DNA from 2 places in the Aerococcus sp. NPDC058936 genome. Region 1 is predicted to be linked to the other one. Evidence: predicted binding sites of a transcription regulator. Region 1 holds the regulator's gene; the other holds the start of a gene.
The links. The regulator HrcA, encoded in region 1, represses chaperone genes, less so after heat shock. The targets are predictions, from matches to a motif close to TTAGCACTCNNNNNNNNNGAGTGCTAA.

Region 1 (6,493 bases):
AGCAAATATAATCAATGAAAATGTAAATGTTGATATTAAAGCCTTTTTAGTCATATTTTTTATAGATATGATTAGAATAATGCTAAATTAATAGTAGAATGAAATTGGAAAATAAAAAATATTGGAGGAATATCACAATGGCATATTTAGATCGTGCTAAAGAATTTTTTGATGATGCAGTAAAAGTTCGTCGCCAATTACACGAAAACCCTGAAGTTGGTTTTGAATTACCAGAAACAACTAAACTTGTGAAATCAAAACTTGATGAGTTTGGAATTCCATACGAAAACGTAGGAAATTCATACGGCATTACAGGGACATTGGGTGATTCTGCCAAGGGTAAAACTTTATTGTTACGTGCAGACATGGATGCATTAGCCATTACTGAAAAAGCTCAATCGTCATGTACATCTAAAAATGAAAATGGACACTTATGTGGCCATGACATGCACACCACTATTTTATTAATGGTCCTAAAAATGTTGAAAGAAAACGAAGACCAATTAGAAGGTCAAATCAAATTCTTATTCCAACCAGCAGAAGAAACTTTAAACGGTGGACGTGTAATGGTTGAAGAAGGTATTTTAGAAAATCCAACACCAGACGCCGGTATGGCATTACATATGTGGCCAAATGGGGACAAAGTGGATGTTGAGATCCACCAAAAAGAAGCTTTAGCATCTGCTTTAAACTTCCGTATCACTATTAAAGGTGTGGGTGCCCACGGTGCAATGCCAAACAACGGTATCGACCCAGTCTTTGTGGCTAGCCAAATCATTAATGGTGCAAACGGCATCTTAGCTCGCGAATTACCGTCTAACAAGGGTGCGTCATTATCTATGGGTTACATCAATGCGCCAGGTGGTGCCATCAACGTAATCCCAGACACAGTTGTCTTAGAAGGTACTTCTCGTTCATTGTTCCCAGAATCAGCAGAACACGTTTCAAAACGTTTGCCAGAAATCGTTGAACATATTGGTAAAGCATTCCGTGCTGAAACTGAATATGAAGTTATGGCAGACTGTCCGTCATTAATCAACTCTGAAAAAATGGCTGAACAAGTGATGGCTTATGCTAATGAAGCTTTGGCTGGTCATTATGACGTGTTGAACGTACCACCATACTTAGCTTCAGAAGACTACGCACACATTGCTAGCAGATTGCCAGAATCAACATACTTCTTCATTGGTTGTCCATTACCAGATGCCAACGGCGAAGTATACCCTGTTCACCACCCATTGGTACAATTCAACGAAGAAGCATTAATTGTTGGATCTGCTACCTTAGCAACAGCAGCAACTAACTGGTTACGTGACAACAAATAGGCGTATCGAAAAAATATGAAAGACGAAAGGACACTTGACTATTACAAATAGTTTGGTGTCCTTTTTCTATAGAATTAATGGATACCATAGCCAGTCTTACTTGATCCAAAAGCTTGAATTATTAAAAGGAAATTCAAAAGTCAAAAAAAGTCAAAAAAAAGTTTGACTATTATTGACAAAAGAAATGATAGGTGATATATTATAGACATGTTAGCAGTCAGAGTTGTTAAGTGCTAATGAGGTGATAAGATGTTAACAAAACGACAAAGTTTAATATTACAGGCGGTAATTGATCATTATTCGAAACATCAATTACCAGTCGGTTCGAAAACTTTATCTCAACATCAAGAAATAAACGCAAGTTCTGCTACAATACGTAATGAATTAGCCAGACTTGAAGATTTATCATTGATTTCCAAAACCCATTCATCATCTGGACGAGTGCCAGCTGAAGCGGGTTATCGTTACTATATTAATCACATCATGCCATATTATGGCGGATTGATTGATTTAGAGCTTGAGGAAGAGGAAGATGCTTTACTTAGAGAGATATTCCACGATCCTTATAACGATTTGAGTCAAGTGATTCGAAAAACGGCTGCGACTTTAGCCTCGCTTTCAGAAAGCGTCGTTATTTCGATGGGGCCAGATATTGCAAAGCAACGATTGGCCAATTTTCAAGTATTGTCTTTAACCGCTGACCAAGCAATAGTCATATTGGTGACAGATAAAGGTGTCATTCGCAATCAAATTGTGTCATTCAACGAGGTGGTTACACCGCAATTGATTGAGGGTATTGCAGAGATTATGAATCAAGAACTTGTGGGCCTCGAGCTAGCAACAGTGATTGAAAGGCTGCAAACATACTATTTAAAAGATATTGAGCAAATGAACCGGTCTGATGAAGACAGTAATCTTTTGATTCACCGGTTTATGAATCAGTTCAATAGTGATGGCATGATGGTAAATGGTCAAAATTATTTATTTTCTTCATTAGCTGATTCAGCTAATGCGACTAGTATTGCACAATTAAGTCAATTACTAGAAGATCGATCAGTGATCACTTCACTGATTAATACCACAGACCAAGGTATCCAAGTGAGGGTGGGTAAGGAACTTAAAGATCCGACATTGGAGAATATGAGTTTAATGTCTACTAGCATGGGTACTGTAAAATCAGGTAAGTTAATTACTTTTGCGGTACTTGGGCCGGAAAGTATGTCCTACATTCGTATGGCGCAGCTTTTCCAAAGTATTTCAAAAGAAATGGTTAGATACCTGGACAATTATTATAAATCTTAGGAGGTCTATCAATTGACAAAAATGGACGATAATCAACAAGATTTAAATGTTGATGAAGAAATCAATGAAACTGACGTTCAAGACGAGCAAGTTGAAACAGTAGCTGAAGAAGATAGCGAATTAGCTTCTCTTCAAGCTGAATTAGCAGCTAAAGATGACCAAATTATGCGTCTATCTGCTGAAATTCAAAATATGCACCGTCGTAACCAAACTGAACGTGAATCTGCTTCAAAGTATCGGTCACAGAATCTAGCTAAAGGTATCTTACCAGCTATCGATAACTTGGAACGCGCTTTAGAACTAGCTAAGGATGATGAGTCATCTCAGCAATTAGTGAAGGGTATCGAAATGGTACACGCAAGCTTATTGCAAGCTTTATCAGAGGAAGGTGTTGAAGTCGTTGACCCTAAAGGTGAACTCTTCGATCCAAACTTCCATCAATCTGTAAGTGCGGTACCGGCTGAAGAAGGACAGCAAGCTGAAGAAGTAGTGGCTGTTTTCCAAAAAGGTTATGTATTAAAAGATCGTGTCCTACGACCTGCGATGGTTTCTATTGCACAATAATTCATTTAACATAGATTTTAACCACAGATAAATTCATTTAAATTGATAGATTAATTAAAAAAGGAGACGTGTTTTATTATGGCAAAAATTATCGGAATTGACTTAGGTACTACTAACTCTGCAGTCGCTGTATTAGAAGGTGGCGAACCTAAAATTATCGCTAACCCAGAAGGTAACCGTACAACACCTTCAGTTGTTTCATTCAAAAATGGTGAGCGCCAAGTTGGTGAAGTAGCAAAACGTTCAATGGTAACAAACCCTAACGCGATTGCTTCAATCAAACGTCACATTGGTGAAGACAACTACACTGTAGAAGTTGAAGGTAAAAAATATACACCACAAGAAGTTTCAGCAATGATCTTACAATACTTAAAAGGTTACGCTGAAGACTACTTAGGAGAAAAAGTAACAAACGCAGTTATTACTGTTCCAGCTTACTTCAACGATGCACAACGTCAAGCAACTAAAGATGCTGGTAAAATCGCTGGTTTAGAAGTTGACCGTATCGTTAACGAACCAACAGCAGCCGCATTAGCTTACGGTTTAGACAAAGTTGACGCAGACGAAAAAGTTCTAGTATTTGACCTTGGTGGTGGTACTTTCGACGTTTCTATCCTTGAATTAGGTGACGGTGTCTTTGAAGTATTATCTACTTCTGGTGACAACAACTTAGGTGGGGACGACTTTGATAACGCTATCGTGAACTACTTAATCGCCGAATTTAAATCAGAAAACGGTATTGACCTTTCTTCTGACAAAATGGCTATGCAACGTCTAAAAGATGCTGCTGAAAAAGCGAAAAAAGACTTATCTGGTGTAACCTCAACACAAATTTCATTACCATTCATTACGGCTGGTGCTGAAGGTCCACTTCACTTGGAAGTTACTTTATCTCGTGCGAAATTTGACGAATTAACTTACGACTTAGTACAACGTACAAAACAACCAGTTAAAAATGCCTTATCTGATGCTGGTTTATCTAAATCAGATATTGATCAAGTTATCTTAGTTGGTGGTTCTACTCGTATCCCAGCTGTTATCGACATGGTTAAAGCTGAAACTGGTAAAGATCCTAACCGTTCAGTAAACCCTGACGAAGTAGTAGCTATGGGTGCTGCAATTCAAGGTGGGGTTATCTCAGGTGACGTTAAAGATGTCGTTTTACTTGATGTAACACCATTATCATTAGGTATCGAAACAATGGGTGGCGTGTTCACTAAATTAATCGACCGTAACACAACGATCCCAACATCTAAATCTCAAGTATTCTCAACAGCTGCTGATAACCAACCTGCTGTAGATGTACACGTACTACAAGGTGAACGTCCAATGGCTGCAGACAACAAGACATTAGGTCGTTTCCAATTAACAGATATTCCTGCAGCACCTCGTGGTGTGCCTCAAATCGAAGTAACATTTGATATTGATAAAAATGGTATCGTAAATGTTAAAGCGACTGACAAAGGTACTGGTAAAGAGCAACAAATTACCATCCAATCTAACTCAGGTTTATCAGACGACGAAATCGATCGTATGATGAAAGATGCTGAAGCGAATGCTGAAGAAGATAAAAAACGTAAAGAAGCAGCAGATCTTAAAAACGAAGTTGACCAATTAATCTTCCAAGTTGAAAAAACAACTGGTGAATTAGAAGGTAAAGTTGATCAAGCTGAACTTGACGAAGCTAACGCGCTTAAAGATGAATTGAAAGCTGCGCAAGAAGCTGACGATGTTGAAGCAATGACAGCTAAAAAAGATGAATTAAACGAAAAAATTCAAGCTTTAACTGTTAAATTGTATGAACAAGCAGCGCAAGAAGCTGAAGGTCAAGAAGGTGCAGCCGACTCTTCAGACAATGATGGCGATGTAGACGCTGACTTCGAGGAAGTTAACGACGATAAATAATCCATAAGTTTCAAACCCTGTCTTCTATGAGGGCGGGGTTTCTTATGTTATGATGGACTGCATAACGCATGATTCAAGGGGGAGTACAGCGTGGCTGAAAAAAGAGACTACTATGAAGTCCTTGGCGTGTCAAAGACCGCAAGTAAGGATGAAATAAAGAAAGCCTATCGAAAATTATCAAAAAAATATCATCCAGATATCAATAAAGAAGCGGATGCAGAAGACAAATTTAAAGAAATTTCTGACGCATACGAAGTCTTAAGTGATGAGCAGAAACGTGCAGCCTATGACCAATACGGACACGCAGCTACTGACGGCGGCTTCGGTGGAGGCGGCGGATTTGGTGGCGGTAGTTACCAATCTTATGGTGGCTCTGGCTTTGAAGACATCTTTGAGCAATTCTTTGGTGGCGGAGGCGGCGGCTTCAGCGGTTTTGGTGGTGGCTTCGGTGGAGGCGGCCGTACGGCTAACCCAAATGCACCGCAACAAGGTGATGACTTACAATACAATATGGACCTAGAATTTGAAGAAGCTATTTTCGGGACGGAAGAAACGATTTCTTACCGTCGTGAAGTAGACTGTACAGTATGTGAAGGATCTGGTGCTGAACCAGGTACAGCAGTTCATACCTGTCCAACATGTTCTGGTTCTGGTGTTGAAAAAGTTTACCAACAAACACCATTAGGTCGTGTGGTATCTCAATCTGTATGTCATGAATGTTCAGGTAAAGGGAAAGTATTCGACCAAGCTTGCCACCACTGCCACGGTGCTGGACGTGAAACTGTAACACATAAAGTGAAAGTAAACGTACCAGCCGGTGTTGAAGATGGCCAAAGCATGCGTCTTAACGGCCAAGGGAATGCTGGTAAAAACAATGGACCAGCAGGAAGCTTGTATGTCGTTTTCCGTGTGAAACGTTCTGAAACCTTTGAGCGTGAAGGGGCAGAAATCCGCTATGTATTACCAATTAACTTCGCCCAAGCGGCTTTAGGTGATGAAATTGAAGTCCCAACTGTTCACGGTAAAGTATCGATGAAAGTGCCAGCTGGTACCCAAACAGGTACGAAATTCCGTCTACGCGGTAAGGGTGCACCTAAATTGAATGGTAATTCAAACGGTGATCAAACAGTAACTGTTAAAGTGGTTACACCTACGAATCTGAATGAAGAACAAAAAGCTTCATTGAGAGCCTTCGCTAAAGCTTCAAATGACGAAGTAAGTGAAGAAGACAGAGGCTTCTTTGATAAATTGAAAGACGCATTTTCTTAATAAATGAAAAAAAGTAGCACTAGGCGATCTGACTGGTGCTACTTTTTTTTGCGTTATTCGTTTAGGAGGTCTTAATTTTGGGGCTTAAAATCTGAAAGAGGCCCCCATTGCCTGGTGCATAGAAACTA
Region 2 (6,493 bases), on a different contig from region 1:
CTTCCAATAATTTAATAACGGGTTCAAAAACAGAAACCATTTCTTCATAAATAGTCCGGTCACCAGAAACCGCAGTGTGTTGGTCCATATAAGCAATAGTTGTCCCTTTAGTCAAGGACACTTGGCCATCATCAGGTGCTTCAATGTTGGCTAACATTTTTAATAATGTCGACTTACCGGCACCGTTGCGGCCAACTAGCGCAATTCGGCTGTTGTGTTGGATAGTCATTTGTACGTTTTCAAAAATTACTTCAACGCCATAGCGTCGAGATAGATTTGAACCTTGTAATATGATCATAATAGGCATGATCCTTTCATTTATAGTCTTAATCATTTTACCACAAAAAGATTTGAGCATTCGCTGGAAACTTTTTATAAAATATTGCATTTTTTAACATAGTTTAAAATTTAGTGAGTACGCACTCTTGTGTTAATTTCACAAACTTGGTATACTGTCTAAGAAATCATTTCAGAATAAGAAAGAGGACTGAACATGCGTAAAATACCCAAAGCAACAGCCAAAAGATTACCACTATACCATCGCTACCTGCGCGTATTCAAAAACATGGGGAAAACACGCGTTTCTTCAACAGAATTAAGTGAAGCAGTAAAAGTTGAAAGTGCAACGATTAGACGTGACTTTTCATACTTTGGGGCTTTAGGTAAACGTGGTTACGGCTACGATATCGATGCCTTATTAGAATTCTTTGGTAAGACTTTAAGCCAAGACCGTTTAACAACAGTAGCCCTTGTAGGGGTTGGTAACCTTGGTAATGCCTTATTAAACTACAACTTCAAGAAATCAAACAATATCCGTATTGGTGCAGCTTTCGATATCAACCAAGATATCATTGGAACAGTCCACAATGGGGTACCTGTTTATGACATGAAGGATTTAACAAAGCAATTGAAATTAATGGATATTGAAGTGGTCATTCTCTCGGTACCTGAAGCAGTTGCCCAAAATATGATTCCTGCATTAGAAGAAGCAGAAATTAAAGGTATCTTGAACTTTACGCCAGTGAGGTTAGATGTACCGGATAGCATCAGAGTGCAGGATGTAGACTTCACCAATGAATTACAAACATTGATCTACTTCATCTCAACAAATTCGTAATTACTTGTTAGTATATTATGCAATCATGTAAGCCTTTGACTTACTAAAATCATTTTCAACATAGGTCTCTGGTAGGCTTTCACTTTGCCTATTACGCCATCTAAGTCATGCTAGCTAAGCGCAAGTCTTGGGCATAGGTTGCAGGTATCGATTGTTAAAAACTTTATTTATGCCACACTTTGAGTTGGAAAGATTTATAGCAACGTAACCTGAGTGGCATTCTTGTTTGGCAATTTAGTTCTTGCTAATTAATGAATCAGTTGGATAAAATAGTCGCAAGATTCAAAAACTATATAAATAAACAAGCGAATAGGCCGAGATGTTTTTCTCTCGGCCTATTCTGTATGTTTTAAATCGCCTGAAAGTTTGTTAAGTTTCACATATGTGATCTAAAATGACGTTAAATACTTTGCAATTTTTATTAAAAATTGTTATTTTTCAGGTTGTTATTTAGATTTTAACTGCCGTACTATACCGATTGTTTTGAGTAAATCCATCATTTCATAGGCTGCAATACCGATGGCTAGGTATACTGCCCAATCCCAACCGGTATCTTCTACGCTACGAATGGCAAAGCTGAGCGCTAGAAAGATAAATAAGACTTTGAATAGTAATAGGAATATTACTGGTCCTTTTAATTTCAACAACTACATTCCTCTCTTCAAGATTAGTCTGACTTTGGTCAAAGTTAACCTTAGATTTCACTTACTAAAATTACCTTAATTTCCGCTTAAAATCAAGGTTTTCGACTTATAAAGGAAAATAGGTCAAAAAAAGTCAATCTTTCTCTTGCAATTCATATTTGAATGTTTTAATATAGGAAATGTAGAGGTTAGCAGTCGACTGAAGAGAGTGCTAATCTCTAAAAAACCAAGTAATTTAGCTTGGATTTGACAGATATTTTATATAAATGGAGGGACATGTAAATGATTAAACCATTAAACGGACGCGCAGTTGTGAGAGTTGAAGAGGCTAAAGAGCAAACAGTTTCAGGTATTGTGTTACCGTCAGCTGCCAAAGAAAAACAGCAAGTAGGTGTTGTTGAAGCAGTTGCTGAGAATACAGAAGATTTCACATCACAATTGAAAGAAGGCGACCGCGTTCTATTTGAAAAATATGCAGGTTCAACATTTGAATATGATGGTCAAGAATTATTAATTATTAAAGAAAGCGACATTATCGCAATTGTAGATTAGTCAATTTATCAATATTTACAGATTAATAACAGTATGAATTTTTATGAGGTGAATGAATAAATGGCAAAAGATATTAAATTTTCAGAAGATGCACGTCAATCTATGGTTCGTGGGATTGATATACTAGCTAATACGGTGAAAGTAACCTTAGGACCAAAAGGTCGTAATGTAGTTTTAGACCAAAGTTATGGTTCACCGCTAATCACTAACGATGGTGTAACTATCGCCAAAGAAATTGAATTAGAAGATAAATTTGAAGATATGGGTGCAAAACTAGTTGCTGAAGTAGCTTCAAAAACAAATGATATTGCCGGTGACGGTACAACAACTGCCACTGTTCTAACACAAGCAATTGTAACTGAAGGTATGAAAAACGTTACTGCTGGTGCTAACCCAGTAGGTGTTCGTCGAGGAATTGACAAAGCAATTCGCGTAGCCGCAGATCGTTTATCTGAAATCTCAGTTCCTGTAGATTCTAAAGGCGCAATCGCTAACGTTGCATCAATTTCATCAGGCGACAGCGAAGTTGGTGACTTAATTGCAGAAGCAATGGAAAAAGTTGGTCAAGATGGCGTCATCACAATTGAAGAATCTCAATCAATTGATACCTCTCTAGATGTCGTTGAAGGGATGCAATTTGACCGTGGTTACTTATCTCAATACATGGTAACTGACAACGACAAGATGGAAGCTGTTTTAGAAAATCCTTATATTTTATTAACAGATAAAAAGATTTCTAATATCCAAGACATTTTGCCAGTTTTAGAACAAGTTGTTCAAGAAGGCCGGGCATTACTATTGGTAGCTGACGATATTGACGGTGAAGCATTACCAACACTAGTTTTGAATAAAATTCGTGGTACTTTCAACGTTGTTGGGGTAAAAGCGCCAGCATTTGGTGACCGTCGTAAAGCAATGTTAGAAGATTTATCTATCCTAACAGGTGGTCAAGTCATTACTGAAGATCTAGGACTTGAATTAAAAGATACGACAATTGATCAATTAGGTTCTGCTAACCGCGTTGTAATCACAAAAGATGAAACAACTATTGTTGAGGGTGCGGGCGACAAAGAGCAATTAGCACAACGTGTTGCCCAAATCCGTAGTCAAATTGAAGAAACAACTTCTGAATATGACCGTGAGAAATTATTAGAACGCTTAGCTAAATTAGCCGGTGGTGTTGCAGTTGTTAAAGTTGGTGCGGCTACTGAGTCAGAATTAAAAGAACGTAAATTACGTATCGAAGACGCTTTAAATGCCACACGTGCGGCTGTTGATCAAGGTATCGTAGCTGGTGGTGGTACTGCCTTTATCAATGCTAAAGAAGCAGTTGCTGCATTAGCTGAAACATTAGCTGGTGATGAACAAACTGGTGCACAAATCGTCTTACGTGCTTTAGAAGCACCAGTACGTCAAATCGCTGAAAATGCAGGTTTAGAAGGTTCTGTAATTGTTGAGAAATTGAAAGAGCAAGCAGAAGGTGTTGGCTTTAACGCAGCAACTTCTGAATGGGTAAACATGATTGAAGAAGGTATTGTTGACCCAACAAAAGTTTCTCGCTCAGCATTGCAAAATGCAGGTTCAGTAGCTGGATTAATCCTATCTACTGAAGCAGCTGTTGCAAGCCAACCACAACCTGAACCACAAATGCCAGCAATGGATCCAAGTGCAGGTATGTATTAAAAATAAAAAACAGGGTGAGAGAGCCGACGCTAAGAGAGGAACGATGGAAGATTAGGGCAGTGGCTGACAAAGTCAGCAACAACCTAATCTGAAACGCAGACCTCTCCGGAGGCTCGAACCCGACTAGGGTGAGAGATATTTATCTGCCGATTATTGGCTGATTAAATCGAATACCCTATAAATAGCGAACTATGGGACTGTGACAGTGATGTTGCGGTCCTATTTTTTTTACGCTCTTTCGTGATTGAGGGTTCAACCTATCTTTCAGTAAGGGGATTTGATTATAATAAGGCTATGGATTTATTGAACTGAAAAAATACGGAATGGTTGAAGGGGCGTTTGATAATGTTATTTACAGAAGATGCGAGCTACTATGCTGAACAAATTAAAGAGGGCAAGTTGTCAGTTAAGGAGGTTGTGACTGCTGCTTTAGAGAATATGACAGCTTTGAACCCGACTTTAAATGCGGTTGTTTGGCGTCAAGATTCGGATGCCTTGGCAAAAGCAGATGAATATGACGCACTTTTAGCTAAGATGAGCCCGCAAGAAAAAGCGGATTTACCACCATTTTTCGGGGTACCAACTTTAATTAAAGATCTTGGTCAGTCACAAGCGGGTCAGTTGGCTGCGAGTGGGTCGACATTACTCAAAGATAACCTGGCGACGGTGACGGACAATTTTGTTCAAGCTGTTGAAAAGGCAGGTTTTATCGCTGTCGGTCGGTCTAACGTGCCTGAATTTGGTTTTAAGGGGATTAGTGATTCTAAAGCTTTTGGCTCGGTTAATTCACCGATTGATACCAACCGCAATCCAGGTGGTTCGAGTGGTGGCGCGGCTGCGGCCTTAAAATCTGGAATGGTGCCTTTAACCTATGCTTCTGATGGGGGCGGATCGATTCGAATGCCTGCGTCTTATTCAGGGTTAATTGGTTTGAAACCCAGTCGTGGGCGTATGCCAGTTGGACCCGGTAAATACCGGAGCTGGCAGGGTGCTGCGGTACCTTTTGCCTTAACAAAATCAGTCCGTGATACTTGGACCTTGTTGAAGGCCTTGCAGGTCACTCAATATGAGGCGCCTTTCCCAATGCCAACAATCGAAGAAGATCAATTGTTGGATTTAGACCGGTCCTTACGTATTGGTTATCTGACTGATTTGAATGACCAATTAACCATCAGTGAAGCGGGGCAGGCTGTCATAGACCAAGTGATCAAACAGTTGAAAGCGCTGGGTCATGATGTCTTCCAAGTTTCGGACCCAGTGGACCGGATTCAAGTCATGAAGTCTTACTTTAAAATGAACAGTGTTGAAACAACGGTGATGATGGAGGGCATTGCCCAGGCACTTGGCCGTGAATTAACGGATGCGGATATGGAACCCTTGACTTGGGCGATTTACCGGTCTGGTTACAAAATTTCAGCGGTAGAATTAAGCCAAATGATTGGCGACTGGGACCGATGGGCAGCCATTTATGAAGCTGAGTTCAACCATTATGACCTCTTGTTGACACCAACAACGAATGGACCAGCGCCTAAACATGGGATTTTTGAAGCCGATGAAACAATTCTTGCAGCGGAAAAAGACATCGATCAATTAAGCCAAGACGACCAGCAACAGCTTATTTGGGATCATTTTGGCCAATCAATCCCTTATTCGCCATATGTGTCGATTGTCAACTTAATCGGCCAACCAGCGATTTCCCTACCGATGTTTAAAAATGAAGAAGGACTGCCAATTGGGACGCAATTTATTGCCAACAAAGGAAACGAATACCTGCTATTGCAATTGGCTAAGCAAATTGAAGCAGCTGACTTGTTGGATACAGCTATTGTCAATTTAGAGGGAAATCTACCACAATTTAGAAAATAATAATCACCATCAACAAGTGCCTGGCCTCTACAATATCTCTTCTTTCTCTCTAATAAAGCAATCCATAAAACTTGTGATTAGCAAGCTAGCCAAAAATAATGCTAATTTCCCACTAACAAAAATACTGAACTGCAATGCATCCAACCTTACGCACGGTGGTGTGAAGGGTCTGAAGCGAAACTTTTTCTAGTCAATCATACCCAGAAAAGGTCCAGCATTTGTTTTCCAAAAATAAAAAAACACTTGTTATTTTCTCATTATTTGTTAACATTCTCATTAACGAAGACAAGAAACGGGCAGGAGACTGCCCAAAAATCAAAGGAGTGTATCGCTATGGCCATTTGGTCTAATAAATTTCACGAGGAAATGTCACAAGATGCTTATCAATTCAACCAATCTATCCAAGTAGATTACCGCTTGTTGGACGCTGACCTTCGTGGGTCAAAAGCCCATGCGGCCATGTTAGGTCACCAAGGGATTCTTAGTTTAGAGGAGTCGGACAGCTTGGTAACAGAGCTTGAGCAAATGCGTCAAGATTATGCGGATGGGACTTTAGCCGTTGATTTTACAACGGAAGATGTTCACTCTTTCATCGAGGCTGAGTTGACTAAACGTCTTGGCACAATTGGGA

Region 2: ACFW0C_RS02045 (co-chaperone GroES) is a predicted target of HrcA. The motif match lies at 1,950-1,976, and genes of this name have one in related genera.

What each region holds. Positions count from the first base shown of each region.
Region 1 is NZ_JBHYKZ010000008.1:102,859-109,351, reverse strand. Features, by position in the region: gene ACFW0C_RS07600 (M20 family metallopeptidase) at 138-1,325, shown strand; gene hrcA (heat-inducible transcriptional repressor HrcA) at 1,575-2,627, shown strand; gene grpE (nucleotide exchange factor GrpE) at 2,649-3,191, shown strand; gene dnaK (molecular chaperone DnaK) at 3,270-5,096, shown strand; gene dnaJ (molecular chaperone DnaJ) at 5,187-6,365, shown strand.
Region 2 is NZ_JBHYKZ010000002.1:135,786-142,278, reverse strand. Features, by position in the region: gene ACFW0C_RS02060 (ABC-F family ATP-binding cassette domain-containing protein) at 1-298, opposite strand, end outside; gene ACFW0C_RS02055 (redox-sensing transcriptional repressor Rex) at 494-1,117, shown strand; gene ACFW0C_RS02050 (hypothetical protein) at 1,564-1,764, opposite strand; gene ACFW0C_RS02045 (co-chaperone GroES) at 2,044-2,313, shown strand; gene groL (chaperonin GroEL) at 2,374-3,996, shown strand; gene ACFW0C_RS02035 (amidase) at 4,342-5,862, shown strand; gene argH (argininosuccinate lyase) at 6,196-6,493, shown strand, end outside.